DNA from 2 places in the Rhodospirillum centenum SW genome. Region 1 is predicted to be linked to the other one. Evidence: predicted binding sites of a transcription regulator. Region 1 holds the regulator's gene; the other holds the start of a gene.
What was found. Region 1 encodes PhoB, which activates phosphate uptake and scavenging genes when phosphate is short. Its sites were predicted from a motif close to TNTCATAAAACTGTCA; they were not measured.
Positions count from the first base shown of each region.

Region 2: a site for PhoB is predicted at 10,839-10,854, ahead of RC1_RS10780 (diacylglycerol/lipid kinase family protein). Genes of this name have one in related genera too.

Region 1 covers NC_011420.2:3,365,558-3,380,684, reverse strand. The annotation lists gene RC1_RS15700 (GNAT family N-acetyltransferase) at 1-263, opposite strand, end outside; gene RC1_RS15695 (class I SAM-dependent methyltransferase) at 307-996, opposite strand; gene RC1_RS15690 (glutathione S-transferase family protein) at 1,215-1,880, shown strand; gene RC1_RS15685 (hypothetical protein) at 2,043-2,771, shown strand; gene RC1_RS15680 (SDR family oxidoreductase) at 2,796-3,692, opposite strand; gene RC1_RS15675 (tetratricopeptide repeat protein) at 3,699-4,550, shown strand; gene RC1_RS15670 (hypothetical protein) at 4,729-4,953, shown strand; gene RC1_RS15665 (MFS transporter) at 4,991-6,319, opposite strand; gene RC1_RS15660 (hypothetical protein) at 6,554-6,820, opposite strand; gene RC1_RS21865 (hypothetical protein) at 7,142-7,648, shown strand; gene RC1_RS15650 (nucleotidyltransferase domain-containing protein) at 7,735-8,028, shown strand; gene ubiB (2-polyprenylphenol 6-hydroxylase) at 8,050-9,588, opposite strand; gene RC1_RS15640 (class I SAM-dependent methyltransferase) at 9,862-10,641, opposite strand; gene phoB (phosphate regulon transcriptional regulator PhoB) at 10,810-11,514, opposite strand; gene phoU (phosphate signaling complex protein PhoU) at 11,556-12,281, opposite strand; gene pstB (phosphate ABC transporter ATP-binding protein PstB) at 12,334-13,143, opposite strand; gene pstA (phosphate ABC transporter permease PstA) at 13,149-14,462, opposite strand; gene pstC (phosphate ABC transporter permease subunit PstC) at 14,455-15,127, opposite strand, start outside.
Region 2 covers NC_011420.2:2,306,046-2,321,172, forward strand. The annotation lists gene RC1_RS10730 (DUF1289 domain-containing protein) at 84-386, shown strand; gene RC1_RS10735 (ferritin-like domain-containing protein) at 420-1,235, opposite strand; gene atpC (ATP synthase F1 subunit epsilon) at 1,475-1,915, opposite strand; gene atpD (F0F1 ATP synthase subunit beta) at 1,994-3,448, opposite strand; gene RC1_RS10750 (F0F1 ATP synthase subunit gamma) at 3,525-4,412, opposite strand; gene atpA (F0F1 ATP synthase subunit alpha) at 4,463-5,992, opposite strand; gene RC1_RS10760 (F0F1 ATP synthase subunit delta) at 5,992-6,552, opposite strand; gene RC1_RS10765 (hypothetical protein) at 6,857-7,198, shown strand; gene RC1_RS10770 (lipopolysaccharide biosynthesis protein) at 7,265-8,725, opposite strand; gene map (type I methionyl aminopeptidase) at 9,038-9,850, shown strand; gene RC1_RS10780 (diacylglycerol/lipid kinase family protein) at 9,876-10,826, opposite strand; gene RC1_RS10785 (UDP-2,3-diacylglucosamine diphosphatase) at 11,031-11,816, shown strand; gene RC1_RS10790 (glycosyltransferase family 4 protein) at 11,813-12,856, shown strand; gene RC1_RS10795 (DinB family protein) at 12,986-13,504, shown strand; gene RC1_RS10800 (hypothetical protein) at 13,426-14,157, opposite strand; gene RC1_RS10805 (primosomal protein N') at 14,294-15,127, opposite strand, start outside.

The sequences.
Region 1 (15,127 bases):
AGGTCCTCCAGGTAGCAGTCCGTGCGGACGCTCCAGGTGTTGTCGTGCAGGACGTAGTTGCAGAGCCCGACCACCGTCCCGTCCGCCTCCCGGGCGAGCAGGCCCTTGACCGGATGCCCGGGTTCCAGGATGCGGCGCCAGACATCGGCGGCGACGCCGTCGGGCAGTGCCTCCCCGTAGAAGGCGCAGTAGCCGGCGAACAGCCGGTGCCAGTCCGCCGCGTCCCCCGCCGTGGCCGGGGTGACCGTGATGCCCGTTCCCATCCGCGCCGTTCCTCCCTCTCCCGGCCCTGCCCCGGCGGAGCGGTCAGCGTTCCGCCCATCCCGCGATGTGCGGGGCGACGATCGGGTATGGCATCCGGAACGGCTCGATGTCCACGCGGGCGAAACCGGCGGCCCGGATGCGGGCGGCGGTGTCGCGGTCGGGCTCGCAGCCGTCGCCCAGCCGGCGCCAGACCGGCTTCACCCGCCGCTGCCAGTGCCGTTCGCCGCTGCCGGGCTCGGCCCCGACATGCTCGATGAAGACGAAGCGGCCGCCGGGCTTCAGCACCCGCCGGACCTCGGCCAGCACCCGGTCGGGATCGGCCACGCTGCACAGCACCAGGGTGGAGACGACGGCGTCCTGGCTGGCGTCGGGGACCGGCAGCCGCTCCGCCGTGCCCGCCAGCAGGGTGGCGTCCAGCCCGGCGGCATCCGCCTTGCGCCGCAGATAGGGGTACGCCATCGGATTGGGCTCCACCCCCGTCCAGTGGATGCCCGACGCGAAATAACCGATATTGGCGCCGGAGCCGGGGCCGATCTCCAGCACGGCGCCGCGCAGTCCCCCGATCAGGTGACGCTTCCGGGCATCCACCTTCGCGTTGTAGCCGTCGGCATAGACGTGCAGGAACCAGGCGTGCAGCCGCCGCAGCCAGCCGCCGCCCGCGGCCGGCGGGGTCCCGGCGCAGCCGCCGCGGCAGGGCGTCGCGTCCATCTCCGGATGGTCGTGTCGTACCATGGGCCGTTTCCTTCTGCTGCGACGCACCCTTTTGCGACCACCGCCGGCGCGCGGGAAGCCTTGTCAGCCCGCGTGCCGCTGTGGCACACGATCCGGGCGGCGGACCCCGGCCGGGTCCGTAGAGAGGCCGCGCCCCCGAGGAACCGGCAGACTGTGGACAGGAATGTCCCGCGCCGGCGGTCCGGGAACGGCGGCCGCCCCGGTCTCATGGACCACCGATGCGCACCTTGTACCATCATCCGCTCTCCGCCTCTTCCCGCAAGGTGCGTGTCGCGCTGGGGGAGAAGCGTGTCGAGTTCGATCTGGCGCTGGAGAAGCCCTGGGAGCGCCGGGAAGACTTCCTGATGCTGAACCCGGCCGGGGAGGTTCCCGTTCTGGTGGAGGATGACGGCGTCGTCGTCGTCGGTCACGGCCCGATCTGCGAGTATCTGGAGGAAGGCTTCCCCATCACCCTGCTGGGACCCGATCAGGTCACCCGCGCGGAGACGCGGCGGCTGGCCGCCTGGTTCGACGAGAAGTTCGCCCGCGAGGTGACGGATCTGCTGGTCGGGGAGAAGATGCTCAAGCGCCTTGCCGGCCAGGGCACCCCGCACGCCCAGGCGATCCGCGCCGGGCTCGCCAACATCCACTACCACCTGGACTACATCGCCTGGCTGGCGGAGCGCCGGACCTGGCTTGCCGGTGACGACCTGACGCTGGCCGACATCTCGGCCGCGGCGCATCTGTCCTGCCTGGACTATCTGGGCGACGTGCCCTGGGACGACCATCCCGAGGCGAAGAACTGGTACGCCCGGATCAAGAGCCGGCCCAGCTTCCGCCCGGTGCTGGGCGACCACATCCCCGGCGCCTCGCCGCCGGCGCACTACGCCGACCTGGATTTCTGAGCCCGGCGGGACCACGGGAGGTCCGCCCGACGGATGCCGCACGGACGCTCCGCCACCGTCGCAATTCCGCCCCCTTCCTGGGGCTGGATGGATCCGGGTCCGGCCGGCGCCGCGGCACCGGAATTCCGTTGTTCCCGGACCCGAAGCCACGGGAGACCCTCCATGCACCGACGCCTGTTGCCCGCGCTGGCCCTGACGGCCGGCCTGATCGCCGCCGCCCCGGCCGGCGCCCAGATCGTCCAGCCGCCCGTCTTCATCGACACCGTGTCGCTGTCGCTGGAGGCCGAGGACTGGGTGAAGACGGAGACCGCCCGCGTCAGCCTGATCGTGGACGCCGCCGGCAACGGCGCCGAGGCCAGCCAGCTCCGGCCGGAACTTCTGAAAGCCGCGACAGCCGTGGCGGACAAGGCCGAATGGCGCATCCTGCGGCTGGACCGCCGCCAGGACGAGGCCGGGCTGGACCGCTGGCAGGCCGAGCTGGAGGCGCGTCTGCCCGAGGCGCAGCTCGCCGGCCTTGCCGACCGCGCCAAGAAGGTCAGCCGCCCCGGCCTCCAGGTCCGCATCGGCGGCGTCGCCTTCGACCCCACCCTGGCCGAGACGGAGGCCGTCCGCTCCCGCCTGCGGGAGGAGCTGTACGGCAAGGTGACGGCCGAGCTGGCCCGGCTTGCCAAGGTCTTCCCCGACCGGCAGTTCCGCGTCGCCGGCATCGACTTCAGCGAGGAGCCGATGCCCAAGCTGATGAGCAGCCGCATGGCCATGGCCCCGGCCCGCGGCATGGAGGCCGCGGACATGCTGGAGGAAGGCGTGCAGGAGAAGCTGCACCTGACCGCGCGGGTCACGCTGGGCGCCTTCGCCGTGCCGCCCGATCTCGCCCCGCCGAAGCAGCCCTGACGGGCGGCCGGGAACCGCAGCGCCTCAGCCGGCGCTGCGGACCAGGGCCTGCATCCCCTCCCGGTAGGTCGGATAGGCCAGCCGGACTCCCAGGTCCGTCCGGATGCGGTCGTTCCGCACCCGCCGCGTCTCCGAATAGAAGCTGCGCTGCATGGGCGAGGCCGTCGCCGGGTCGTAGGGTTCGGCCGGCGGCGGCTCCATCCCCAGCAGGCCCGCCGCATAGGCCATCACCTCGTCGGCAGGGGTGGGCTCGTCGTCGCAGACATTGTAGGCGGTGCCGGGGCGTGGCCGCTCCATGGAGGCGCGCAGCACGGCCGCGATGTCGTCCACATGGATGCGGCTGAACACCTGACCCGGCTTCACGATGCGCCGGGCCCTGCCGGCCCGGAGCTGGTCCACCGGACTGCGGCCGGGGCCGTAGATGCCGGCCAGCCGGAACAGGTGGACCGGAACGCCGTGCTCCCGCCAGAGGGAGAGCCAGCCCTCTTCCGCCTCCACCCGCTCCCGCCCGCGGGCATTGCCGGGGCGCAGCGGCGAGTCCTCGTCCACCCAGGCGCCGCCGGTGTCGCCGTAGACCCCGGTGGTGGAGAGATAGCCGGCCCAGGTCAGCGGCAGCGCCGCGATGACGTCGGCGTGCTGCGCCAGCACCGGGTCGTGGCCGCTGCCGTCGCGCGTCCCGTCGGGTCCCGGCTCGGGCGGGGCGGAGTCCAGCAGGTGGCTGGTGCCGGCCAGCGCCGCCGCCGGATCATCCAGCGGCCGGCCGGGGCCGAACAGGTGCGCCTCGATGCCGGCCTCCCGCAGGGCGGCGGCCTTGGCCGGGTCGCGGGTGGTGCCGGCGACGCGCCAGCCCTCCGCCAGCACGAGACGGGTGAGGGCCAGGGCGCTGTAGCCGAGGCCGAAGACGAAGAGCTTCCGGGTCATGCGCGAATGCCCCTGGACAGAACGGACCGGATCATCAAGCTAGGCGCCATGATGCGATGCTGCAACCTTCCGCCCGCCGGCCGCCGGCCCGCCGGGTCTCTTCTCCTGCTGGTCTCGGGACTGGCGCTGCTCTGCGCCCCGGCCGCGGCCGATCCGGTGCGCGACCGCGCCTCCTGCCTTGCCCGGGCCGAGGCGGCCCCGGACTTCGCGCTTGAGGAGGCGCGGCTCTGGCAGCGCCAGGGCGGCGGCAACGATGCCCTGCTGTGCCAGGCGGTGGCGCTGCTGCTGCGGGCGGACTGGCGCCCGGCGGCGGAGCTGTTCGAACGGGTGATCCCGGCCCTGACGGGCGACGGCGCGGCCGTGCGGGCGAACCTCTGGGGCCGGACGGCGCTGGCCTGGGCGAACGCCAAGGAACCGGAACGGGCCGCCAAGGCCCTGGACCGCGCCCTGGATCTGGCGCCCCGCGACGTTGAACTGCGCCTGGACCGGGCCGTGCTGGCGGCCGGGCAGGAACGCTTCTGGGACGCGCTGGCCGATCTGGACGCGGTGCTGACCGCCGCGCCCCGGCGGGTCGATGCCCATGTCCTGCGGGCGCAGGTGAACCGCGCGCTGGGCCAGGACAGCGATGCCGCCCGCGACGTGGACCGCGCCCTGGCGCTCGACCCCAGCGCGCCGCAGGCCCTGCTGCTGCGCGGCAGCCTGCGGGCGGAACGGGGCGACCGGGAGGGCGCCCGCGCCGACTGGATGCAGGTCGGCCGAATCGCCGGGCAGGGCTCCTTCGCCCAGGCCGCGGCGGCAAACCTGGAGGCGCTGGACGCCCTGGAGGCGCAGGAGCGGAAGGAGGGCGCCCGGCGCTGAGCGGCAGGGGATACGGCCCGCACCGTCCCGGTCCCGCCCCCGCCTTTCCACGATCCCGCCACGATTGCTCCCCACCGCCGCCGCGGACGGCAGGCCAACTGGACCCGGGTCCGCCGCCGCGGGCCAGCGACACGACAGCCCGGCCCCTGACAGCCGGGTCCGCGCAAGGGGACAGACCATGGCCGCCGCTTCTTCCATCCGCAGCCCGATCGCCGTCTTCGTCCTGGCCACCATCGTCATCGTCGGGGGCGGCAGTGCGCTCGCCGCCGCCACGCGCCCGGCCGTGAAGGCCCCCGCGGCGGCCTCCCCCCTGATGACCGCCGGCCTGGACGCGGCCGACATCAGGGCGGAGGCGGATGCCAAGGCGCTGACGCAGCCGGAAGGGCGGCTGGCCGCCCGGTGAAGAGCAAGGGCGGCTGGCCGCCCGGTGAGGAGGACCCTCAGCCGCGCGGCGGCTCCCGCACCGTCAGCAGCAGCCCCATCCCGACCAGGAACAGCACCAGCACGGTGGACATGCCGGCCCGCTGGCTCTGGAAGGCATCGGTGGCAAGGCCGTAGGCGAGCGGCCCGATGAAGCCGATGGCGCGGCCCGTCAGGCCGTAGAGGCCGAAGAACTCCGTCTGCATCTCCGGCGGCGACAGCCGCGCCATCATGGAGCGTGCCGCCGCCTGCGCCGGACCGAAGAAGACGCCCAGCAGCAGGCCGAAGACCAGCAGCCACTGCTGGTCCGGGGTGAAGTCCAGCGGCAGCGACAGGTCCGGCGCCCAGGCCCACCAGGGCGTCCCCACCAGCAGCATCGCCAGCCCCGACAGCAGCAGACCGCCCAGGCTGAGGAGCAGCGTCGGCTTCGCCCCGGCCCGGTCGTCCAGCCAGGCGAAGCCGATCGCCCCCGCCCCGGCTGAGACGTTCAGCAGGATGGCGAAGACGATGATCTGTGCCGTCGTCATGCCGAACAGCGCCCCGGCGAAGATGCCGCCGAACGCGGTGATGGTGCTGATGCCGTCGCGCCAGAGCGCGCTGGCGATCAGGAAGCGCACCGTGTTGGCGCGGCGCCCGGCGTGCCGGATCGTCCCGGCCAGGGTGGCGAGGCCGCGGCGCACCGCCTCCGACGCCGACAGGCCGGAGGGGGCGCGGTCCGGCACCAGCAGGAACAGGGGCAGGCTGAACAGCGCGTACCAGACGGCGACCAGGACGGAGGTGGCGCGCACCGGCGCCGCATCCTCCGTCCCCAGCAGGCCGAACAGCGGCCGGTCGGTCTGGATCAGGAGCACGAGGCAGAGCACGAGCGCACCGAGCCCGCCGAGATAGCCCACGCCCCAGCCCCAGCCGGAGACGCGGCCGATCATCCCCGGCGGCGCCACGGACTGCAGCAGGGCGTTGTAGAAGACGTTCGCCAGCTCGAAGGCGGTGGCGGCGACGCCGAAGGCGACCAGCGCCAGCAGGATGTAGGACGGGTCCGGCCGCACCAGGAAGAGGCAGGCCGAGCCCGCCACCGTCAGCGCCGTGAACACCGCCAGCCACGGTCTGGCCCGGCCTCCCTGGTCGGCGATGGCGCCCAGCACGGGCGACAGCACGGCCACCGCCAGCCCCGACAGGGCCAGCGCGAAGCCCCAGTCCCGCGCCCCCGACTCGGGATCGGCGGCCACGGCGTCGGTGAAGTAGCGGCTGAAGACGAAGGTGCCGACCACCGTGTTGAAGGCCGACATCGCCCAGTCGTAGAGGCACCAGCCGGCGACCGCGGCCCTTCTGCCCTGCAAGCTCTCCGCCATCCGCCCTGTTCCTCAGCATCACCGCGCAGGCGGGGCGAAAGTGGCAGACGGCCCCGGCCACGGCAAGCGCCGCCCGGGGCGATACCGGGGCGGCCATTCGGGCATGCGGACACGCCGCGCCCCGCCCCGTCGCCCGGAGGCGGCGGAACGGGGGCGGGCCAGGAGGAACTCGGGTGACAGGGAACTCGGAAGACAGGAAAGCCGGGCCGCGGCCAGTCCTATCCTCGGCCAGTCCTACCCGCGGACGGTGAGGACGAGGCAGCCACCGACACCGGCGGGCTTCACGCTGGGCCGCAGGCCGGCATCCCTGAGCAGGCCCTGCACCCCTTCGACCACGGCGGTCGGGCGGGTCAGGGTCACGCTGGGATCATGGTGGCCGAGGCGTCGGCAGCGATCGAGCGCCGTCATGATCTGGCGCGCCAGGGCGTCGGGGCCGTAGGGCGGAAACGCGCGGGCGAGCGTCGGGGTCTCTTCGGTGACGGACAGTGCGGCAGCCGTCATGCCGGGTTCCGGATTGCGGGCTCCGGTCGCCACTGCGGGAAACATGCAAGGTCCCTGGGTTGGACATGGCCGGAAGCGCCCCGCTCCCGACACCAATAACATAGGACCGGGCTATGGCTTTTCAGCGGCGATAATCCTGCGCCTTTTCCGATGGCTGCCCCGCATCCTTTGCAGGCGGACCTTCACCTTTTCCTTACCCGTCGGCCCCGCTTCCGGGGGAGGCCCGGGGCGCGGTCCTTCCGACCGGCCGCGGGCCGGTCTACACTGTCCGCGGAACCAGGGGGCGGACGGCGGGCCGCCCTTCGCGTGCGGGAGGCGACGATGGCGGAGCAGGACGATCCGGGAAAGGCGCTGGCGGCCGCGCGCGAGGTGGCCCGGCGCCTGAACGACTCGCTGGACGAGCTGCGGGCGGTGCTGCCCGTCACCGGCACGGGACTGGCCTACATGCCCGAGAAGTTCCGCACCGAGGCGGACGCCCTGCTGCACCGCTTCCGCACCCTGCACGGGCTGCTGGCGGGCCGGGTGCTGCCGGCGGCCATGGGCCGGGCCGGGCTGGAGGCGCGGGGCAAGACCACGCGCGAGCTGGCGGGGCTGCTGGCCGGGATGCGGCTGGTGCCGGACGCGGAGGCGTTCGACCACCTGACCCGGCTGCGCGACCGGCTGCGCGACGCCTTCCCCGTCGATCCGGCGGAGGAGGCGGAACTGCTGAACGCCGCCGCCCGCGCCGTACCCCACCTGACCGCCCTGCTCGCCGGGCTGGAGACGGCGGCCGGGTCACCGGGCACGGACGACGGGGGCACGGACGGCGCGACCACGCGGGCGCCCTGAACGGCGCGTCCGGGGAGCGCCGGGGCGGCCGGAACGGCCGGAACGGCCCGGTTCCCGCCGGACGGAAGACCCTCTATGCTGGTCCCATGCGGCTGAAGACGGACGAGATCAGGATCATCAAGCATCTGGTGGCCGAGCATCTCGGCACCGCGGCGGAGGTGCGCCTGTTCGGCAGCCGCGTGGACGACGGCCGCCGCGGCGGCGACATCGACCTGATCGTCACCGTGGACGCCCGGCCCGACTCCGGCCGCGAGGCCCGCCTGCACTGGGCGCTGGAACAGGCCCTGGACGACCAGCGGGTGGACCTGCTGCTGCATGTGCGCGGCGAACCGCCGCTGCCGATCCAGCGCATCGCCTACCGGACGGGGGTGGTGCTGTGAGGGAAGGCCCGGGGGCCTTCCTCAGCCGAACAGCAGGATCAGCACCAGCAGGACGATGACCGCCCAGACGGGGCGGAGCTGCTGGGCCGTGCGGGCGCGCTGGCGGGTGTCGATCTCGCGCAGACTGGCCGGGTGGATGCGCAGCCCGCCTTCCGACACCTGCGAGGCCAGGGCCTCGGCATCGCGCACCAGCCGGGGCAGCCCGCCGGCGATCTGCGCCAGGGCCCCCGCGGCCTGGGCGACGCGCGCCTCCGGCCCGCGGTTCTCCCGCATCCATTCCTCGATCAGCGGCCGGGCCATCTCCCACATGTTGATGCGGGAGTTCAGCGCCCGGCCGACGCCCTCGGCCGTCAGCATGGACTTCTGCAGCAGCAGGAGCTGCGGCTGCGTCTCCATCTGGAACCGCTCGGTCACGGCGAAGAGCTGGGCCAGCAACCGGCCGATGGAGATTTCGCTCATCGGCTTGTTGTGGACCGGCTCGCCGATGGCGCGGCAGGCCTGCCGGAACATCTCCAGCGACTGGGTGCGCGGCACGAAGCCGGCATCGAAATGCACCCGCGCCACCAGATCGTAGTCGCGGTTCAGGAAGCCCAGCAGCATGTCGGCGAGATAGAGCCGGGTCTGCCGGTCGATGCGGCCGACGATGCCGAAATCGACCGTCATCAGATTGCCCTGCATGTCCACGAACAGGTTGCCGGGATGCAGGTCGGCGTGGAAGAAGCCGTCGCGGAAGACCTGGTTGAAGAAGCCGTTGGCGGCGTACAGCAGCACCCGGTCGGGGTCCAGGCCGGCGGCGCGGATCTGATCCACCCGGTCGACCGGAATGCCCTCCACCCAGTCCAGCGTCAGCACGCGGGTGCTGGTGCGGTCCCAGTCGATGGTGGGGACGTTGAAGCTGGGATCGTCGCGGAAATTGTCCCCCATCTCGGAGGCGGCGGCCGCCTCCATCCGCAGGTCCATCTCCATCGCCACCGTCTCGGCGAAGGTGTCCACCACCTCCACCGGCTTCAGGCGCTTCAGCCGCGGTTGCAGCCAGAGCGCCAGATCGGCGAGCCAGTACATCAGGTCGATGTCCTGGCGGAAGGCCTGGGCGATGCCCGGCCGCAGCACCTTCACCGCCAGCCGGCGGCCGTCCGGCGCCTCGGCATAGTGGACCTGGGCGATGGAGGCCGCGGCCACCGGCTTCGGATCGAAGCGGGAGAACAGCACCCCGATCGGCCGCTCCAGCTCCGACTCGATGATGGCGACGGCCTCGTCGGCCGGGAACGGGTCCAGCCGGTCGCGGAGCTGCGCCAGATCGGCCGCCACCGCATCGCCCACCAGATCGGCGCGGGTGGACAGGGCCTGTCCCAGCTTGACGAAGCTGGGGCCCAGCTCGGTCAGGGCGCGGGCCAGCCGCACCCCCGGCCGCCCGATGGCGTGCGGGTTGTTCAGCCGCCGGAGCACCCAGGCGACGCCGGGCGTGACATCGCTGTATTCATCCACCGCCAGCGCGCCGTGCTTGCCGAGCGTGCGGACGATCACGACGAGGCGCAGGAGATTGCGGGCGATGGTGATCATGGGCGCGCCTCCGCCGGGCGCACGCCCGGCCGGCCGGCGCGGAGAACCGCGGTCTGACTGGTCATCGTCCCTCGGGCGCCATGGCGCGGCGCCGGTTCCGTTCGTGCGTCTTCTCTGCCGGCGGCGGTCCCGCCGGCGCTGCGCAGCCGGTCGTGCGGCAGTCCCAGAACAGGCAGCCCCAGAACAGGCAGCCCCGGGACGGACGGAATCAGGACAGCCCGACGGGCCGGGCGCCCTGGTCGTCCGTCATGCCGCAGCACCGGCCGCATCGGCTCAGACCCGCCAGGCGGAATGCACGGCGGCGATGCCGCCGGTCAGGTTCCGGTAGCGGACGCGGGCCAGGCCCGCCGCCTCGATCCGGCGGCACAGGGCCTCCTGCCGGGGGAAGCGCCGGATGCTCTCCACCAGATACTGGTAGCTCTCGCGGTCGCCGGCCACCATCTCGCCCAGCCGCGGCAGCACCCCGAAGGAGAAGCCGTCGTAGATCTCGCGGAAGATCGGCAGGGTGACGTGGCTGAACTCCAGGATGAACAGCCGCCCGCCCGGCTTCAGCACGCGCCGCGCCTCGGCCAGGGCCACGTCGATGTGGGTGACGTTCCGCAGGCCGAAGGCGATGGTGTAGGCATCCACCGAGCGGCTGGCGATGGGCAGCGCCTCGGCATTGCCGACCATCCAGTCGATGCCGGTGCCGTCGGAGCGCTGCGGCAGGCCGCGGTCGATGGCGCGGTCGCGGCCGACGCGGACCATGGCCTCGGTCAGGTCGCAGACCAGCACGCGGGAGCCCGGCGCCCGGTTCGACAGGCGGAAGGCGATGTCGCCCGTGCCGCCGGCCACGTCCAGCAGGGTCTCTCCCGGCCGGGGATCGACCATGGAGACGAAGCTGTCCTTCCAGAGTCGGTGGATGCCCCCCGACATCAGGTCGTTCATCAGGTCGTAGCGCGTGGCGACGGAGGAGAAGACCCCCCGTACGAGCGGCGTCTTCTCCCGCGGGTCCACCTCGCGGAAGCCGAAGAAGCGGGACTCCTGTCCCGGCGGGGGCGTGGTCTCAGTCATGCGCGGCACCCTAGCGCAGCGCGCGCGGGCACGGAAGCGGGCGCGGCAAATAGCTACGCTTTTTCAAAAGGAGTTGACCCCGGACGGGTTTCCGCCCGGGACGGGCGGGGGAAGCGGCGCCCGGCCGGCCGGTGCCCGGGGCGTGTTCCGGCCCGGAGAGTGTCCGGCTCAGAGCGTGTTCTGGTCGAGCGCGTAGCCGGCCGAGCGGACGGTGCGGATCAGGTCCTGGTCGTCGGTCTCGTTCAGCGCCTTGCGCAGGCGCCGGATGTGGACGTCCACGGTGCGCGGCTCGACATAGACGTCGTGCCCCCAGACCACGTCCAGGAGCTGCTCGCGGCTGAAGACCCGGCCGGGGTGCTGCATGAAGTGGCGCAGCAGGCGGAACTCCGTCGGCCCCAGATGCACGTCGCGGCCGTTGCGGCGGACCCGGTGCGCGGCCAGATCCATCACCACGTCGGCGAAGCGCAGCAGCTCCTCCGCCAGCCCCGGTGCCGCGCGGCGCAGCACCGCGCGCATGCGGGCGACCAGCTCGGTCGGGCTGAACGGCTTGGCGATGTAGTCGTCCGCCCCGCTGTTCAGCCCGCGGACCTTGTCCGCCTCCTCGCCGCGGGCGGTCAGCATGATGACGGGCGTGTCGCGGGTCTTCGGGTTGCGCCGGAGCTGGCGGCAGACCTCCAGCCCGCTCATCAGCGGCAGCATCCAGTCCAGCAGCACCAGATGCGGCGCCTGCTCGTTGGCCAGCAGCAGCGCCTCCTCCCCGTCGCTGGCGGAGATGACGCGGAACCCCTCCTTCTCCAGATTGTACTTCAGCAGGGTGACGAGATCCGCCTCATCCTCGACGATCAGGATCAGGGGCTTCAGGGCTGAGTTCATGGCGGGTCCGGCTGGGGGCTTGCGGTCACTCGGGCGGGCGGTCAGGGCGTCGCCGGGGTCTCGGGCGAGACGACGGCGAAGCTCGACTCGTCGCCCTTGGGCCGGTCGGTGGTGAGCGGCTGACCGACGATCAGGAAGTGGATCGTCTCCGCGATGTTGGTCGCGTGGTCGCCCGCCCGCTCCAGGTTCTTGGCGATGAACAGCAGGTGCGTGCAGGGGGTGATGTTGCGCGGGTCCTCCATCATGTAGGTCAGGACCTCGCGGAACAGGCTGGTGTAGAGATCGTCCAGCTCCTCGTCGCGGTGCCAGGCGGCGATGGCCTTGTCCAGGTCGCGGTCGACATAGGCGTCGAGCACTTCCTTCAGCATCTCCTGCACCAGCTTGCCCATGCGCGGGATGGCCGAGGCCGGGCGGACGGCGGGCAACTGGGCGAGCGCGATGGATCGCTTGGCGATGTTGGCGGCATAGTCGCCGGTGCGCTCCAGATCGGCGGAGATCTTCAGCGCCGCCAGGATCTCGCGCAGGTCGCTGCCCATCGGCTGGCGCAGGGCCAGCATGCGGATGGTCTCCTGCTCGATCTGGCGCTCATAGTCGTCCAGCCGGTTGTCGGACTGCATGACACGGCCGGCCAGATCCACGTCGCGGCGGGTCACCGCCTGCACGGCGGCGTCCACCTGCGCCTCGGCCACGCCGCCCATCTGGGTGATCAGGCCGGAGAGCCGCCGCAGTTCCTGCTCGAAAGACTTGACGGTGTGTTCGGTGGCCATGCTGACCCCTTGTCCTGCTGGCGGCCCGCGCGGGGCCGGACGCCGTGCCGGCTCAGCCGAAGCGGCCGGTGATGTAGCCCTGGATGCGCTCGTCGCGCGGGTTGATGAAGATCTCCTCGGTGTCGCCGACCTCGACCATGTCGCCCAGGTAGAAGAAGGCCGTGCGCTGGGAGACGCGAGCGGCCTGCTGCATGTTGTGAGTGACGATGATGATGGTGAAGGCCTGGCGCAGCTCGTCGATCAGCTCCTCGATGTGCGCCGTGGCGATGGGGTCGAGCGCCGAGCAGGGCTCGTCCATCAGGATCACCTCGGGGCTGACCGCGATGGCGCGGGCGATGCACAGGCGCTGCTGCTGGCCGCCGGACAGGCCGGTGCCCGGCTCCAGCAGGCGGTCCTTCACCTCGTTCCAGAGCCCGGCGCGGCGCAGCGAGGTCTCGACGATCTGGTCGAACTCGTCCTTGCGGGTGGCGAGGCCGTGCAGCCGCGGGCCGTAGACGATGTTGTCGTAGATCGACTTCGGGAACGGGTTCGGCTTCTGGAACACCATGCCGACGCGGGCGCGGAGCTGCACCACGTCCAGCACCGGGTCGTGGATGTCCTGCCCGTCCAGCGTGATCAGCCCTTCCACCCGGCAGATGTCGATGGTGTCGTTCATCCGGTTCAGGCAGCGCAGGAAGGTGGACTTGCCGCAGCCCGAGGGGCCGATCAGGGCCAGCACCTCGTTCTCGTAGATGTCCACGTCGATGCCGTGCAGCGCCCGCTTCTCGCCGTAGAAGACCTTGACGCCACGCGCCGCCATCTTCACCGGCTTGCTGGAGGCGGTCGCCACGGCGGCCGTCGTGTTCAGGGTCGCGTTGTCCATGGTCCTCACCAGCGGCGTTCGAATTTCTTGCGGAGATAGATGGCGGCGCCGTTCATCATGATCAGGAAGGCCAGCAGCACCATGATCGCGGCCGAGGTCAGTTCGACGAAGCCGCGCTCGGGCGCGTCGGCCCAGATGTAGACCTGCACCGGCAGCACCGACGAGCTGGAGAGCAGACCCGACGGCGGCTCGGTGACGAAGGCGTTCATGCCCACCATCAGCAGCGGCGCCGTCTCGCCCAGCGCCTGCGCCAGGGCGATGATGGTGCCGGTCAGGATGCCGGGCATGGCCAGCGGCAGCACATGGTGCATCACCGTCTGGAGCCGCGACGCCCCCATGCCCAGGGCCGCCTCGCGGATCGAGGGCGGCACCGCCTTCAGCGCGGCGCGGGCGGCGATGATGATGGTCGGCAGGCTCATCAGGGCGATCACCATGCCGCCGACCAGCGGTGCCGACCGGGGCAGGCCGAAGAAGCCCAGGAAGACGGCGAGGCCGAGCAGGCCGAAGACGATCGAGGGCACCGCCGCGAGGTTGTTGATGTTCACCTCGATCAGGTCGGTGAAGGAGTTCTTCGGCGCGAACTCCTCCATGTAGACCGCCGTGGCGACACCGATCGGCAGCGCCAGCAGCACGGTCACGATCAGCAGGTAGAGGGAGCCGACCACCGCCCCGCGGATGCCCGCCAGCTCCGGATAGTTGCTGTCCGACGCGGTGAAGAAGGTGGAGTTGAAGACCGACGTGGCCTTGCCCTGCTCCACCAGCCGGTCCAGCCAGGCGAGCTGTTCGTCGCTGACCGGACGGCTCGACTCCGGCAGGGTGCGGTCGATGCGGCCCTTGCGGATCTGGTTGATGTCGTCGGAGGCGGGCAGCCAGAACTCCCGCGTCTGGCCCACCATGGCGGGGTCCTCCAGCACCTCGCGGTACAGGAAGACGCCGGCCACCGGGCTGATCAGGCCGCGCAGCGCGCGCTTGGGCACCCGGCCCGAGACATCGGGGAATTCCCGGTAGAGCGCGTCCTGGACCAGATCCTGGAAGGCGGCGCGGTCCCAGTCGGCCGGGTTGCCCGTGCCCTTGGGATCGATCGTCTTCGCGTCCAGCGTCACCTCCAGCCGGATCGCCGTCTGCGTGAACGCCCCCACCCCGTTGTGCAGGATGGTGTAGAGCAGCACGACCAGCATCAGGCAGGCGACCGCGATCGCCACGATGCCATAGGCCTTGAACCGCCGCTCGGCCGCATAGCGCCGGCGCAGCCGCTTCTCCGCGGCCTCCGACGTGTGGAAGGACCCGGGGGTCGCCATCGGTTCCGCCAGATCAGTCATACTTTTCCCGATATTTCTGGACGACGCGCAGGGCGACGACGTTGAGGACCAGGGTGACGAAGAACAGGACGAGGCCGAGGGCGAAGGCCGAGAGGGTCTTGGCGCTCTCGAACTCCTGGTCGCCGGTCAGCAGGGCCGCGATCTGCACGGTCACCGTGGTCACCGCGGCCAGCGGATTGACGGTCAGGTTCGCGGCCATGCCGGCGGCCATGACGACGATCATCGTTTCGCCGATGGCGCGGCTGACCGCCAGCAGGAAGGCGCCGACGATGCCCGGCAGCGCCGCCGGCAGGATCACCTGCCGGATCGTCTCCGACCGCGTGGCGCCGAGCCCGTAGGACCCGTCGCGCAGGCTCTGCGGCACGGCGTTGATGACGTCGTCCGAAAGGGAGGAGATGAAGGGCACGATCATGATGCCCATGACCACGCCGGCCGCCAGCGCGCTGTTGGAGGAGACGTCCAGCCCCAGATCCACGCCGAGGTTACGGATCACCGGCGCCACCGTCAGGATGGCGAAGAAGCCGTAGACCACGGTGGGGATGCCGGCCAGGATCTCCAGCACCGGCTTGACCGTGCTGCGCACCCGGCGCGGCGCGTACTCGGCCAGATAGATCGCCGAGAGCAGCCCCACCGGCAGCGCCACCGCCATGGCGACGGCGGAGATC
Region 2 (15,127 bases), 1.1 Mb from region 1:
GCAGGCTCTCCTCCCGCACTCTTGCAAGTCAGTCTCAGTTGCGGTAGCGGAGTCGGGTATCCGCCGCATCGGGAGACTGTGCCGTGAAGGTCGAGAACCCCTGCGTGAAGCTCTGCAAGTTCGATGCCCGGGGCATGTGCCTGGGCTGCTTCCGCGACAAGGCGGAAGTGAAGGGCTGGAAACGTCTGGGGGAGGCGGAGCGCAGCGCCGTGCTGGAGCGCATCCGCCCGCTGGTCGCCCTGCACCCGGCGGGCAAGGACAGCGCCGGCAGACGCGGCAAGGAGCGCAAACGGCTGAAGAAGCTGGACCGCCGGATCGCCAGGCTGGAGCGCAAGCTGGCGGAGGCGCGCAGCGAGCGCGCCCGGCAGACGGCCGTCGCGGCCTGACGTCCAGGCCCGCCTGAACGGCAGCCCCGCGGATCAGGCCAGGGCGGGCAGGCCGGCGCGACGGCGCATCCGCTTGAAGGCGACCCGCGCGGCAAGGTCGTGCAGCATCCCCTGCGGCTTCAGCCCGCTGGCCTTGAACACCATGGCGACCATCCGGTCCAGGTGCTGGGGCCGGTAGTAGCTGTAGGCGTGCAGCATGTATTCCCGGGTGTTGACGGCCCGGTCGTAGGGCTGCTGCCAGTGGTTCGCCGCGTAATAGGCGTAGGCCAGCTCGTCGTCCTCGGTCTCGTTGATCCGGGACAGGGCGATCCACAGGCGCTGGAAGCGGTTCAGCCGCTCGCGCTCCAGATAGCGCTTCAGGTAATCATAGAACAGCTTGTAGTGGCGCAGCTCGTCCGCGGCGATGTGCTTGCAGATCAGCTTGAACACCGGCTCGTCGGTGCTGTCGCCCAGCGCCGTGTAGTAGCTGGAGGTGCCGGTCTCGACGATGCAGCGGGCGACCAGTTCGCCCGAGCGGGAGCCGCGGGCCGACGTGGTGGCATCGGTGTCGATCCGGTAGCCGTCGCGGAACCGCTGCACCGCGTCCTGGAAGCTCCAGGCGGGGTCCACGGCCTCGGCCCAGCGGCCCAGCGCCTCACCGTGCTGCACCTCTTCCACCGCCCAGGCGCGCGCGACCTCCTGGAACTCCGGATCGTCAGCGAAGATGTTGCAGAGATAGTCGGCGTAGATGTGCCCGTTATATTCGACGAGGGCCGCCGCCTTGGCCACCTTCAGCATGGCCGGATCGACCTTGGAGGGGTCCAGCCGGTCCCAGGGCAGTTCGTCGATCGTCCAGTGCCTGTACGCCATCGGAACGCGCCGTCTCCTCGTTGGGCCCGGCGCCGGGCGCCAGGATCGTATGACCATCGCGCGGCGGCTTGCGAGCGACCCGCAACCGCCGCGGCACCGCTGAAGATTGGCACGTCCGCCGGGCTATGCAACAGCCGACCCGGCAGGCCCCCCCCCGGCGGCCGACCATGCCGCAGCCCGATCGGGCGGGGGAACGGGCTGCGGCCCCTCCCCCGGAGGGAGGGAGCCGCTGGCCGGTGTCAGGCCGCTTCGGCGTCCTGCTGGGAGGCGATCAGGTCCAGCTTCGCCTGGGTCGTCACGAGCCGGGTCTCCAGGGCGCGGCGCTCGACGTCGGAGGTCGCGTCCTCGATATCCTCGCGCAGATCGCTGATCTGTTTTTCCAGCGCCGCGGTATCGGACTTCAGCAGCGCGTCCAGGTCGGAGGCTTCCTCCGCCAGCACGGTGCAACGGGTGTCCGTCACCTCGGCGAAGCCGCCGGCCACGAAGATGCGGCGGCTGACGGTGGTCTGGTTGTCGCCGTAGACGTCGATGATGCCCGGACGCACGGTGACGATCATCGGCGCGTGTCCCGGCAGCACGCCGAACAGACCGTCGGCCCCCGGCACCACCACCATCGCCACCGGCTGCGAAACCAGCAGCTTCTCCGGGGACACCAGTTCGAACTCGAGCTTGTCGGCCATCATGACCTCCCGATGTCAGATTTCAGAAGCCCGGGGCCGGGGGCGTGTGCCCGCCGGCACCGGCCGTCCGTCCTCTGATCACGCCGCCTCGGCGGCCATCTTGCGGGCCTTGGCGACGGCGTCCTCGATGGTGCCGACCATGTAGAAGGCCGCCTCCGGCAGGTGGTCGTACTCGCCGGCCACGATGCCCTTGAAGCTGCGGATGGTGTCCTCGATCGGCACGAACACGCCCGGGGAGCCGGTGAACACCTCGGCGACGTGGAAGGGCTGCGAGAGGAAGCGCTGGATCTTGCGGGCGCGGGCCACGATCAGCTTGTCCTCTTCCGACAGCTCGTCCATGCCCAGGATGGCGATGATGTCCTGCAGCGACTTGTACTGCTGCAGCACCTTCTGGACGTCGCGGGCGACCTTGTAGTGCTCCTCGCCGACGATGCGCGGGTCGAGCGCGCGGCTGGTCGAGTCGAGCGGGTCCACCGCCGGGAAGATCGCCTGTTCGGCGATGGCGCGGTTCAGCACCGTCGTCGCGTCCAGATGCGCGAAGGAGGTCGCCGGGGCCGGGTCGGTCAGGTCGTCGGCGGGCACGTACACGGCCTGCACCGAGGTGATCGAGCCCTTCTTCGTGGAGGTGATGCGCTCCTGCAGGGCGCCCATGTCCGTGGACAGGGTCGGCTGATAGCCCACCGCGGAGGGGATGCGGCCGAGCAGCGCCGACACCTCGGCGCCGGCCTGGGTGAAGCGGAAGATGTTGTCCACGAAGAACAGCACGTCCTGGCCTTCCTCGTCGCGGAAATATTCCGCGATGGTCAGGCCGGACAGGCCGACGCGGGCGCGGGCCCCCGGCGGCTCGTTCATCTGGCCGTAGACCAGGGCCACCTTGGAGCCGGCGGTGTCGCCGCTCTCGTTCAGCTTGATGACGCCGGAGTCGATCATCTCGTGGTAGAGGTCGTTGCCCTCACGGGTCCGCTCGCCCACGCCCGCGAAGACCGACACGCCGCCGTGCGCCTTGGCGATGTTGTTGATCAGCTCCTGGATGGTCACGGTCTTGCCGACGCCGGCACCACCGAACAGGCCGATCTTGCCGCCCTTCAGGTACGGGGCCAGCAGGTCGATGACCTTGATGCCGGTGACGAGGATCTGCGCCTCGGTGGACTGCTCGATGAACTCCGGGGCGGAGCGGTGGATCGGGTAGGTCTTCTCGGCCTTCACCGGACCGCGCTCGTCGATCGGCTCGCCGGTCACGTTCAGGATGCGGCCCAGCGTGGCCGGACCGACCGGCATGGAGATCGGGGCGCCGGTGTCCACCACGTCCTGGCCGCGGGTCAGCCCGTCGGTCGTGTCCATGGCGATGCAGCGCACCGTGTTCTCGCCGAGATGCTGCGCCACCTCCAGCACCAGGGGCTTGCCCTCGTTGGTGGTGCGGAGGGCGTTCAGGATCGGCGGCAGGTCGCCGTCGAACTGGACGTCCACGACGGCGCCCAGCACCTGGGTGATGCGACCGGCGGTATTGCTCGGCTGGGTGGCGATAGCGACCATGGGGTGAACTCCCTCGGAACCTTGCGTCGAGTAACCGTGACGTCGTGTCGGTGTTGCGTGCGTGCCTGCGCCGGGATCAGACGGCCTCGGCGCCGGAGATGATCTCGATCAGTTCCTTGGTGATCGAGGCCTGGCGCGTCCGGTTGTAGACCAGCGTGAGCTTCTTGATCATGTCGCCCGCGTTGCGCGTGGCGTTGTCCATGGCGGTCATCCGCGCGCCCTGCTCGCTCGCGGCACTCTCCAGCAGTGCCGAGTAGACCTGGACGGCCAGGTTCCGCGGCAGCAGCTCGGCGAGGATCTTCTCCTCGTTCGGCTCGAACTCGTAGAGCGGCTTCGCCTCGGCCGTCTCCGCCGGTTCGGTGGCGACGGCAGGGGCGAACGGGATGACCTGCTGGGCCGTCACCACCTGGGTGATGGCCGAGCGGAACTTGTTGTAGATGACCGTGGCGACGTCGAACTCGCCGGCCTCGAACAGCTCCAGCACCTTGGCCGTGATCCTGTCCGCGTCGGCAAAGGAGAGCCGGCGGCGGCCGACATCCTCGAAGGAGTGGACGATCATCCCGGCGTACTCGCGCCGCAGCAGATCGCGGCCCTTGCGGCCGACGCAGAGGAGCTTGACCGTCCTGCCCTCACCCGTGAGGCGCTTGATGGTGCGCCGCGCCTCGCGGACGATGGTGCTGTTGAAGCCACCGCAGAGACCGCGGTCGGAGGTCACGACCACCAGCAGGTGGACCTGATCCGAGCCGGTCCCCGTCATCAGGCGGGGACCGCCGGTGGCGCCGGAGACGTTGGCGGCCAGGGAGGCCAGCATCCGGGCCATGCGGTCGGCGAAGGGCCGGCCGGCCTCGGCCTGCTCCTGGGCGCGGCGCAGCTTGCTGGCCGCGACCATCTTCATCGCGGAGGTGATCTTCTGCGTGGATTTCACGCTTCCGATCCGGTTTCGGATGTCCTTGAGGCTAGGCATGCCGGCCCTTTGTGGTTCTTGGCCCCGAACTCAACCCTGGCGGGGGCGGATCAGACGAAGGTCCTGCCGAAGTTCTCGAGGAAGGCCTTCAGCTTCTCCTCGGTGTCCTTGGTGATCTGCTTGTCCGTCCGGATCGCGGCGAGGATGTCGGCGCCGTTGTCGCGCATGACATCCAGCAGGTGCGCCTCGTAGCGGTTGACGTCCTCGACCTTGACCTTGTCGAGGTAGCCCTTCACGCCGGCATAGATGCTGACCACCTGCTCCTCGACCGCCATCGGGCTGAACTGCGGCTGCTTCAGCAGCTCGGTCAGCCGGGCGCCGCGGTTCAGCAGGCGCTGGGTCGTGGCGTCGAGATCGGACGCGAACTGGGCGAAGGCCGCCATCTCGCGGAACTGGGCCAGCTCCAGCTTGATGCTGCCCGCGACCTGCTTCATCGCCTTGATCTGGGCGGCGGAGCCGACGCGGCTGACCGACAGGCCGACATTGATGGCGGGGCGGATGCCCCGGTAGAACAGGCCGGTCTCCAGGAAGATCTGGCCGTCGGTGATGGAGATGACGTTGGTCGGGATGTAGGCCGACACGTCGCCGGCCTGCGTCTCGATCACCGGCAGCGCGGTCAGCGACCCCGCCCCCTTGTCATCGTTCATCTTCGCGGCCCGCTCCAGCAGGCGCGAGTGCAGGTAGAACACGTCGCCCGGATAGGCTTCGCGGCCCGGCGGACGGCGCAGCAGCAGCGACATCTGGCGGTAGGCGACGGCCTGCTTGGAGAGATCGTCGTACACGATCACGGCATGCATGCCGTTGTCGCGGAAGAACTCGCCCATGGCGCAGCCCGTGTAGGGCGCCAGGAACTGCAGGGGCGCCGGCTCGGACGCGGTGGCGGCGACGACGATGGAGTATTCCATCGCGCCCGTCTCCTCCAGCGTCTTCACGATCTGGGCGACCGTGGAGCGCTTCTGGCCGACGGCCACGTAGATGCAGTAGAGCTTCTTCGACTCGTCGTCGCCGGCGTTGATCGTCTTCTGGTTGATGAAGGTGTCGATCGCAACGGCGGTCTTGCCGGTCTGGCGGTCACCGATGATCAGCTCGCGCTGGCCGCGCCCGATCGGCACCAGGGCGTCGATCGCCTTGATGCCGGTCTGCATCGGCTCGTGCACGGACTTGCGCGGAATGATGCCCGGGGCCTTCACCTCGACGCGGCGCATCTCGGCACCCTGGATGGGGCCCTTGCCGTCGATCGGGTTGCCCAGGCCGTCCACCACGCGGCCGAGCAGGCCGCGGCCGACGGGGACCTCGACGATGGCGCCGGTCCGCTTGACGGTGTCGCCTTCCTTGATGTCGCGGTCGTCGCCGAAGATCACCACGCCGACATTGTCGGTCTCAAGGTTCAGGGCCATGCCCTTCACCCCGCCGGGGAATTCGACCATCTCGCCGGCCTTGACGTTGTCGAGGCCGTAGACGCGCGCGACACCGTCGCCGACCGACAGCACCGTGCCGACCTCGGCAACGTCGGCTTCGGTGCCGAAGTTCGCGATCTGCTGCTTCAGGATCGCGGAAATCTCAGCCGCGCGGATTTCCATTATCCAACCCCTTTCATGGCGAGTTTCAGCTTGGTCAGCTTCGTGCGCACGGAACTGTCGATCATGCGCGAGCCGACCTTGACGACCATTCCGCCGATCAGCGACGGGTCCACCCGGAGATCGACGGAGACCTTGGAGCCCAGCGCCCGACGCAGCGCGTCGGTGAGGGCGTCAAGCTGCTCCTGCGACAGCGGGCGGGCGGCGACCACACGGGCCGTCTGCTCGCCGCGGCGCCGGGCCAGCTCGGCCAGAAAGCCGTCGATCATGCCGGAAAGGGCGAAGAGGCGCCGGTTCCGGGCCACAAGGCCCACGAACTGGCGCACCAGCCCGGACACGTCCACCTGTGCCAGCACCGCATCCATCGCGCGGGCCTGGTCGGACCTGGAAAGCAGCGGACTACGCACGACACGGCGGAGATCCGCACTTTCGGCCATCAGCTGCTTCAGCAGAGCGAGGTCCTGGGCCGTCTGGTCCAGAGCCTTGTTCTCGTCGGCCAGTTCGAACAGAGCGGTCGCGTAGCGCGCCGCAAGTCCGGATACGCCTGTCCCTTCGGTTGCCACCTGGTAACCTCGGCTAGTCCGTCAGACCTGAAGAATTTCAGGGCTTTAGCAATAAGCGGGCGAGCCAGGAGGATACCCCCCTGACGTCGGGCGAGCGAGCACATAACACAGCGAAGAATGCGGTGCAACTGCAACAGGACACGCTGCCGCCGCGACACGGGTGCAGGCGGCTTAAGTGGGTCTTAACCCCTCGGCGCGCAGTCTTCCTCTTGCGTGTGCCGGGTTCCGGCCGCACGCCACCCCGACTGTCCGGAGGGGGGTGTCGGGGAGACCTCCGCTGACCCATGAGCGCACCGCAGCATCCATGACCGTCGTGCCCTTCTCCCTCGCCCGCTTCACCCCCGCCGATCTGGCGGAATGGAACTCGGTGGCCCTGCCCAAGCTGGACCGGGGTCTCTGGGAGTCCGTGACCCGCAGCTCCGGTCCCGACTTCGACCGGCTGGTCGTCCACTTCCCGAATCTGGACCGGCCCGTGTTCCGCTTCGAGCGGGACCGTCGGGGCGGCTACCGGCTGCTCTTCAATGACCGCCGCGGCTGGTACGAGATCGGCAGCGGCGACAGCGCCGGGGAGTGCCTGTCCGTCTGGAAGGGCCGGCTGCCGCGCAGCCCGCAGCGCCAGCCCGAGGACGCCAGCACCATCGCCTGACGGTGCCTGCCGTCTGGCGGTACCTGACGTCTGACGGTGCCTGACGTCTGACGATGGCACCCGGCCTCAGGCCTTGGCCGGGCGGCCCAGGGCAGCGGCGGCGAAGGCGGCCAGCCGCGCCAGCGGGCCGCGATCGATCAGCAGCACCAGCGCCAGATAGAACAGGGCGCCGGCCGGCACCAGCAGGGCCAGTGCCGGCAGCGCCGGCCAGTGCGGCACCAGCCAGAGGCGGGCCGCCAGCAGCAGGGCCGCCATCAGGCAGGCCCCCGCCACCGGCAGGGCGGCCGGGCCGAACTGGTCGCGCCAGCGCACCCCCGCGCCGACCCGTACCATCCAGGCGTTCAGCGGCAGCACGGCGACGAAGCGGGCCGCCCAGACCGCCGCCGCGACGACCACCCCCGCCTCTCCGAAAGCCACCAGCAGCGCGACGCTGACCGCGAGGCCGATCGCGTTCTGCACCGCCAGCCAGCGCGGCCGGCCCACCGCCGTCAGCGCCGCATTGCCGAACTGCCGCACGAGCTGCGCCATGGCGACGATGCAGAGGATGCGGACCAGCGGCACCGCCGGATCCCAGCCCGGCCCCAGGACCAGCGCCACCACCTCCGGCGCCAGCGCGAACAGGCCGGCGAACAGCGGCTGGGTGACGAGCGCCGTCAGCTCCGTCGCCTGCCGGAAGCCGCGGGACAGCGCCTCGCGGTCATCCTGGCGGCGGGAGAACAGGGGCAGCGCCAACTGGTGCAGGGCACTGCCCAGGATCATCCGGGCCGTATCCACCAGCCGCATGGCGACGGTCAGGTAACCGACCGCCGCCGGACCCAGCAGGTAGCCGACGATCAGCACGAACAGGCGCAGGTTCGCCTGCCAGAGGAACGACGCCACGAAGGCCGGCAGCGCGAAGCCCAGCAGCTCGCGCAGATGGCGCAGGGAGAGGACCAGCCGCGGTCGCCGTGGCGGGTCGATCCAGAGCGCCAGCGTGGCCGCGGCCGCCATGGCGATCTGCTGCGCCACCAGCGCCCAGACGCCGAATCCCCAGAGCGCCAGGGCCAGCCCGGCCGCTGCCCCGGCCAGCCGGCCGAAGAGGGAGCGCGCCGCCACGCGCTTGAAGCGCAGGTCACGCCGCAGCAGGGCCGTCATCACCCCGTTGGCGCCGCCGAAGACGAGGCTCAGCCCCATCCAGGCCAGCACCGGCGCCAGCCCCGGCGCCTCGAACAGCCGCTCCGCCGCCGGCGCCAGGAACCAGCAGCCGGCGGCCATGCCGGCACCGAGCAGGAGGCTGGCCCAGAGCGCGCTGTCGGCATGGCGGTCGTCCAGATCGCGCCGCTGCACCAGGGCGTCGTGGAACAGCATCTCCGCCACCAGGTACAGCACCTGGACGATGGAGAGGGCGAGGCCGGCCAGCCCGAACTCGGCCGGGCCGATCAGCCGGGCCAGCACCAGGAGCGTCGCCAGCGACAGCAGCGAGACACCGCCGCTCTCCAGCACGACCCAGACGACGCCGCGCGCGGCGGCAAGGCGGCTGCCGCTCATCGGACGCCCCCGGGGATCGGGAGGCCGCGGACGGACGGAAGGGGTTCGGTCATGGCGGATCGCACGGCTGCGGGAACGGACGGCGTATAACGCCCGGCGGTCCCCGGCCGGCACGGCGCGGTCCGGCTAGCCCCGAAGAGCAGGCGCGCGGAAGAACAGGCACGCGGACAGCGGGAGGCACCCCCGGTGACTCCCGGCCGGTGACTCCCGGATTGCATCGGCCGGTCGATGGCGGCATGTTCACCCCATCATTCTGTCGCCTGCACCGCTGCGGCCCCTGCCCCTGCCGGATCAGGCGCGGGAGAGAGACAGATGCGTCAGTCGCGCCAGACCGACCAGCATGGCCGGCCGATCACCCTCTACGGGGCCGAGGACTGGCCCGCGCTGCGCCGCGCCGGGCGTCTGGCCGCGGAGGCGCTGGACCATGTCGCCGGCCTGATCCGTCCGGGCATCAGCACCGCCGAGCTGGACCGCCAGTGCGAAGCCTGGATGCGGGAGCGCGGGGCGGTGCCCGCCACCCTGGGCTATCACGGCTACCGCCATGCGAGCTGCATCTCCATCAACCATGTCGTCACCCACGGCGTACCGTCGGAGGACAAGCGGCTGGTCGAGGGCGATATCGTCAATGTCGATCTCTCCCCGATCCTGGACGGCTGGTTCGGGGACAGCAGCCGCACCTACTTCGTCGGCGAGCCCTCGCCGCTGGCACGGCGGCTGACCCGCACGGCCTGGCGGGCGATGTGGGCGGGAATCGAGGCGGTGCGCCCCGGCGCGCGCATGGGCGATGTCGGCCACGCCATCGAAGCCGCGGCCCGCGCCGAGGGTTTCACCGTCGTGCGCGACTTCTGCGGCCACGGCATCGGCCGCGTCTTCCACGATGCGCCGGAGGTGCTGAACTTCGGCCGCCCGGGCACCGGCGTGCTGCTGGAACCGGGCATGGTCTTCACCATCGAGCCGATGGTGAACGCCGGCGGTGCGGCCGTGAAGGTGATGGCCGACAAGTGGACGACCGTGACCCGCGACCGGTCCCTCTCCGCCCAGTTCGAGCACATGGTGGGCGTGACCGAGACGGGGGTGGAGGTCTTCACCCGCTCCCCCGCGGGACTGGACGGCGAGCCGGCCTGATCCCCTACGCCGCCGCAGCCCCCCGTCAGCGGGCGGGCGGCGGCGGTGCGATCACCGGCAGGCCGGACGGGGCCAGCGCGATCTCCACCGGCAGACGGGCGATCACGTCGCCGTCGCCCTGCACCGGCTCCCCGGCCGGGCCGTCGATGCCCACGCGCACGGCCGGCAGGACCCGGAAGCCGGGCAGGCGCTCCAGCAACCCCAGCACCATCCCGGCCGAATAGGCGAGCGCCGCCGCCCGGCCGCCGCATTCGAACAGGCAGGCGTGGAGCTGCGGCCGCTCCAGATCGGCCTGGGGGGCCAGCACGAACCGGCCGCCGTAGAAGTGCCCCTTGGCGACGATGCAGGAGGCGGCCCGGACCCGCTCCACCCCGCCTGCGGCATCCTCAACCGTCACGGTGTAGACCGGCCGCGGCCCGGCCAGAAGCTGCCCGAGCGTCTCCACCACATAGGCACCCTTGCCGGTCAGCCGCTTGAGCCGGGGGTTCACCCGCTCCACCACCGCCGCATCCAGCCCGGCACCGGCCATCATGGTGAAAAAGCGGCCGCCGGCGCGGCCCGGATGGATCAGCCGCACCGGCCCCGTCGCCAGAAGCGCCGCCAGCGCCGCCGGCCGCTCCGGCAGGCCCAGCTCCCCGGCCAGCACGTTGGCCGTGCCCAGGGGGATCACCCCCAACGGCAGTGGCGCCGGCCGCGCCCCCAGGCCGTTCACCACCTCGTTGACGGTGCCGTCCCCGCCCGCGGCGACCACGGCGTCCACGTCCGCCGCCTCCCGGGCGAAGCGTTCGGCGTCGCCGCGGGCGGCGGTCTCCCGCAGCTCCAGCCGGCAGCCGGAGTCGCGCAGGGCCTGGACGGTCCGGCGCAGGAATCCGGGGCGGCGGAACCCGGCGGTCGGATTGTGGATCAGCAGCAGGCGCCGGCCGGCCCCCGGCAGGGTAGGGGGCAGGCCCGGCAAGGAGGGAACAACGACGGTCACCACGACTCCATGTTACGGTAATGTGAAAAATAAATGAAATACCAAAGTCATCATCATGAAGGCTTGAAGAAATCTGCAAGAGGAATGTGACAACACGAATCAAGCCTTTGTCTTCGGATATATCTAGATGTATACCGCCGTCAACTTTACAAGCACCAGCCGTTCCATCCCTGGTCACGGACCATCTGCAAAGGGAGCCGCGCCATGCAGGCCGAGGAGACCGCCAGACAGTACCGGAGCATCTGGCTGTCGGACATCCATCTGGGCACCCGCGGGTGTCAGGCCGACTTCCTTCTGGATTTCCTGCGCCACAACGAGTCCGAGTACCTGTACCTGGTCGGCGACATCGTGGACGGCTGGCGCCTGCGCAAATCCTGGTACTGGCCGCAGAGCCACAACGACGTGGTGCAGAAGATCCTGCGCCGGGCCCGCAAGGGGGCGAAGGTCTTCCTGATCCCGGGCAACCATGACGAGGCGTTCCGGGAGTTCATCGGGCTCCAGTTCGGCGGCGTGGCGATCCAGGAGGACACGGTCCATGTCACCGCCGACGGCCGCCGCCTGCTGGTGATCCACGGCGACCAGTTCGACGCGGTGGTGCGCTACGCCAAGTGGCTTGCGCATGTGGGGGACACTGCCTACGTCCTGCTCCTGGGCATCAACACGGGCTTCAACTGGGTCCGGCGGAAGCTCGGGTTCCCGTACTGGTCCATCAGCGCCTACCTGAAGCACCGGACCAAGAAGGCGGTCGAGTTCATCGGGGACTTCGAGAAGGCGCTGGCCGACGAGGCCCGTCGCCGGCAGGTGGACGGGGTGATCTGCGGCCACATCCACCATGCCGAGATGCGGGACATGGACGGGGTGCTCTACTGCAACGACGGGGACTGGGTCGAGTCATGCACCGCCTTGGTGGAGCACGAGAACGGAAAGCTCGAAATCATCAACTGGGCCGAGGCTATCCGGGCGCGGGCGGCGATGAAGGTCGCGGCGTGAAGATCCTGATCGTCACCGATGCCTGGTTTCCGCAGGTCAACGGTGTGGTGCGGACCCTGGCGACGACCCGGACCGAGCTGGAGAAGATGGGGCACACCGTGGAGGTGATCGCCCCCGACCGCTTCCGCACCCTGCCGCTGCCCACCTATCCCGAGATCCGGGTGGCGATCCGGCCGGGCCGCCGGCTGGCGCGGATGATCGAGGAGGCGCGCCCCGACGCGATCCATATCGCCACGGAAGGGCCGCTGGGCTTCGCCGCGCGGCGCTTCTGCCTGCGCTACCGCATCCCCTTCACCACCGCCTACCACACCCGCTTCCCCGAATATGTCCGCGACCGGGCGCCGATCCCGCTGGCGCTGACCTACGCCATCGTGCGCCGGTTCCATGCCCCGGCGCATTCCGTGATGGTCGCCACCCCCTCCATCGAGCAGGACCTGCGGGCGCGCGGCTTCCGCAACATCCGGCGCTGGACCCGCGGCGTGGACACGGAGCTGTTCCGGCCGCGGCCGGAGGTGCGGGGAGCGGCCCTGCTGGACCTGCCGCGCCCGGTCTTCCTCTATGTCGGCCGCGTGGCAGTGGAAAAGAACATCGAGGCGTTCCTGAAGCTGGACCTGCCCGGCAGCAAGGTCGTGGTCGGCGACGGGCCGCAGCGGGCCGAGTTGCAGGCGCGCTACCCCAAGGTCCACTTCGCCGGGGCGCAGCATGGCGAGGATCTGGCCCGGCACTATGCGGCGGCGGACGTCTTCGTCTTCCCCTCGCGCACCGACACCTTCGGGCTGGTGCTGCTGGAGGCGCTGGCCAGCGGCCTGCCGGTGGCGGCCTATCCGGTGGCCGGCCCGGTGGACGTGCTGGGTCCCGCGGCCGAGGGGCCGGACCGGGTCGGCGTGCTGGACGCCGATCTGGGCCGGGCGGCGCTGGCCGCGCTGGAGATCGACCCGGTGCGCTGCCGCGACTTCGCCATGCACTATTCCTGGCAGGCCTCGGCGCAGCAGTTCGTCAACAACCTGCGCCCGCTGACCGAGGAAGTGCGCGCGGCCTGAGCGGAGAAGCCCGGCCGGGCTTCTTTCCGGGCCGGTTGACCCGGCAGGCCCTTTCTCCGGGCCGGTTGACCCGGCCTGGGGGGCCGGCGCAGGCTGGAGGGAACCCCCATTCTCCGGGAGAGGCCCGCCATGCCCGCCGCCATGATCACGCCGGCCTATGTCCGCACCATGGCCGCCTACAATGCGGAGATGAACCGCCGCATCTACGCCGCCGCCGGGCGGCTGGGCGAGGCGGAGCGGCGGCGCGACCGCGGCGCCTTCTGGGGCTCGATCCACGGCACCCTCAGCCATCTGCTCTGGGGCGACCGGATGTGGATGTCGCGTTTCGACGGCTGGGAGAAGCCGACCCAGCCCCTGAAGCAGAGCGGCGGGCTGCATGACGACTTCGCCGCGCTCACACAGGCCCGCGCGGCGGCCGACGAGGCCCTGTGCGACTGGGCCGGACGGCTGGAGGCCGACTGGCTGGCGGGGGAACAGCGCTGGTACAGCGGTGCCGCCGGTCGGGAGATGGCGGCGCCGCGGGGCTTCCTGCTGGCCCATATGTTCAACCACCAGACCCACCACCGCGGTCAGGTCCATGTCCTGCTGACCCAGGCGGGGCAGGACCCCGGCGACACCGACCTGTTCCTGCTGCCCCCGCTCGACTGATCCCCTCCCCCGCCGCCGGCCGTTACGCCCGCGCGGGAGGCGCTGGCCCGCCAGGGAGCCACCCCCAGCAGGACCAGTGCCCGGTCCAGGGCCACATCGAACGGCAGCGCCTCCACCGTCGCCCGGGACCGCAGCGCCTCGCAGGCGCGCAGCAGGGCTGCCCGCTCCGCCTCGACCTTCGCCGCCAGCCTTGCCGCCAGCGCCCCGCCGGCCCCGCTCCCGGCGCGGCGACGGGACAGGAGATTCTGCACGCAGCGGTCGGGCGGGGTGTCGAGCCGCAGCACATGCAGCGGATGCCGCGCCGCCAGCGCGGCACTGAGCCGTCCGTCCGCGCTCAGCGCCAGCCCCTCCAGCAGCACGTCGTCCCCGGCCGTGGCCCGCTCCGCCGCCAGCAACAGGGCCGCCGGCAGTCCGCCGTCGCGGGCCGGGATGGTGTCGCAGCCGCCGCAGGTCCCCCCGTACTGGCCCAGCACCACGAGCGGCCGGCCGCCGGCCGGGTGTGCCAGCCGGTAGGCGAAGGGCCGTGTCCGGCCGGGGCGGAACAGCGGTTCGGCCCGGCCCGGCCCCTGCCAGTCATAGGCGGCGAGGACACGGCGGACGATCTCGGTCTTGCCCGACCCGGCGGTGCCCCGCGGATTGACGATCAGGCCCATGCGGCTCCCTCCCGTGCTGGCGTCGCAGGGGGACAGTGGACCACCGATCCAGGGCACGGTGAACGCCGATCGCAGGCGGCGGCGGGAAAATCCCGGGCAGGCCGGAGACTTGCGGCGGACAGGCCCGCCGCCGGGATCAGAGGAAGCTGTAGGGGTCGATGTCCACCTGGACCCGGACGCCGGCGGGGATCTCCACCGCTGCCAGCCAGTCGGCGACGACCGGCTGCAACGCCAGCCCCTTGGGTCCGCGCAGCAGCAGCCGGCGGCGGTGCCGGCCGCGCAGGATCGCCAGCGGCGCCGGCGCCGGCCCCAGCACCGTCAGCTCCGGCCGGTCGTGCGGGGCGGCGCGGCCCAGGCGCAGGGCCGCCTGCTCCACCGTCCGCTCGTCCTCGCCCGAGACGATCAGGGCCGCCAGCCGGCCGTAGGGGGGCATCTCCGTCTGCCGCCGGGCCTCGGCCTCGTGCGCCAGGAAGGCGTCGCGGTCGTGCGCCGCCAGCGCCCGCATCACCGGGGTGTCCGGCATGTGGGTCTGGAGGAAGACCCGGCCCGGCCGGCTCTCGCGCCCGGCGCGGCCGGCGACCTGATGCAGAAGCTGGAAGGTCCGCTCCCCCGCCCGCAGGTCGCCGCCGGAAAGGCCGAGATCGGCATCCACCACCCCGACCAGGGTCAGCAGCGGGAAATGGTGGCCCTTGGCCATCACCTGGGTGCCGATCAGCAGGTCGATCTCGTGCGCCTTGACCCGCTCCACCGTCTCCTGCATCGCCCGCGGCCCCAGCAGCGTGTCGGAGGTCAGGACGGCGACGCGGGCGTCGGGGAACAGCTCCGTCACCTCCTCCGCCACCCGCTCCACCCCCGGCCCGCAGGCGACGAAGGACCCTTCGGCCCCGCACTGCGGGCATTCGTCGGGCAGCCGGGCGGTGTAGCCGCAATGATGGCACTGCAGGCGCCGGCTCAGCCGGTGCTCCACCAG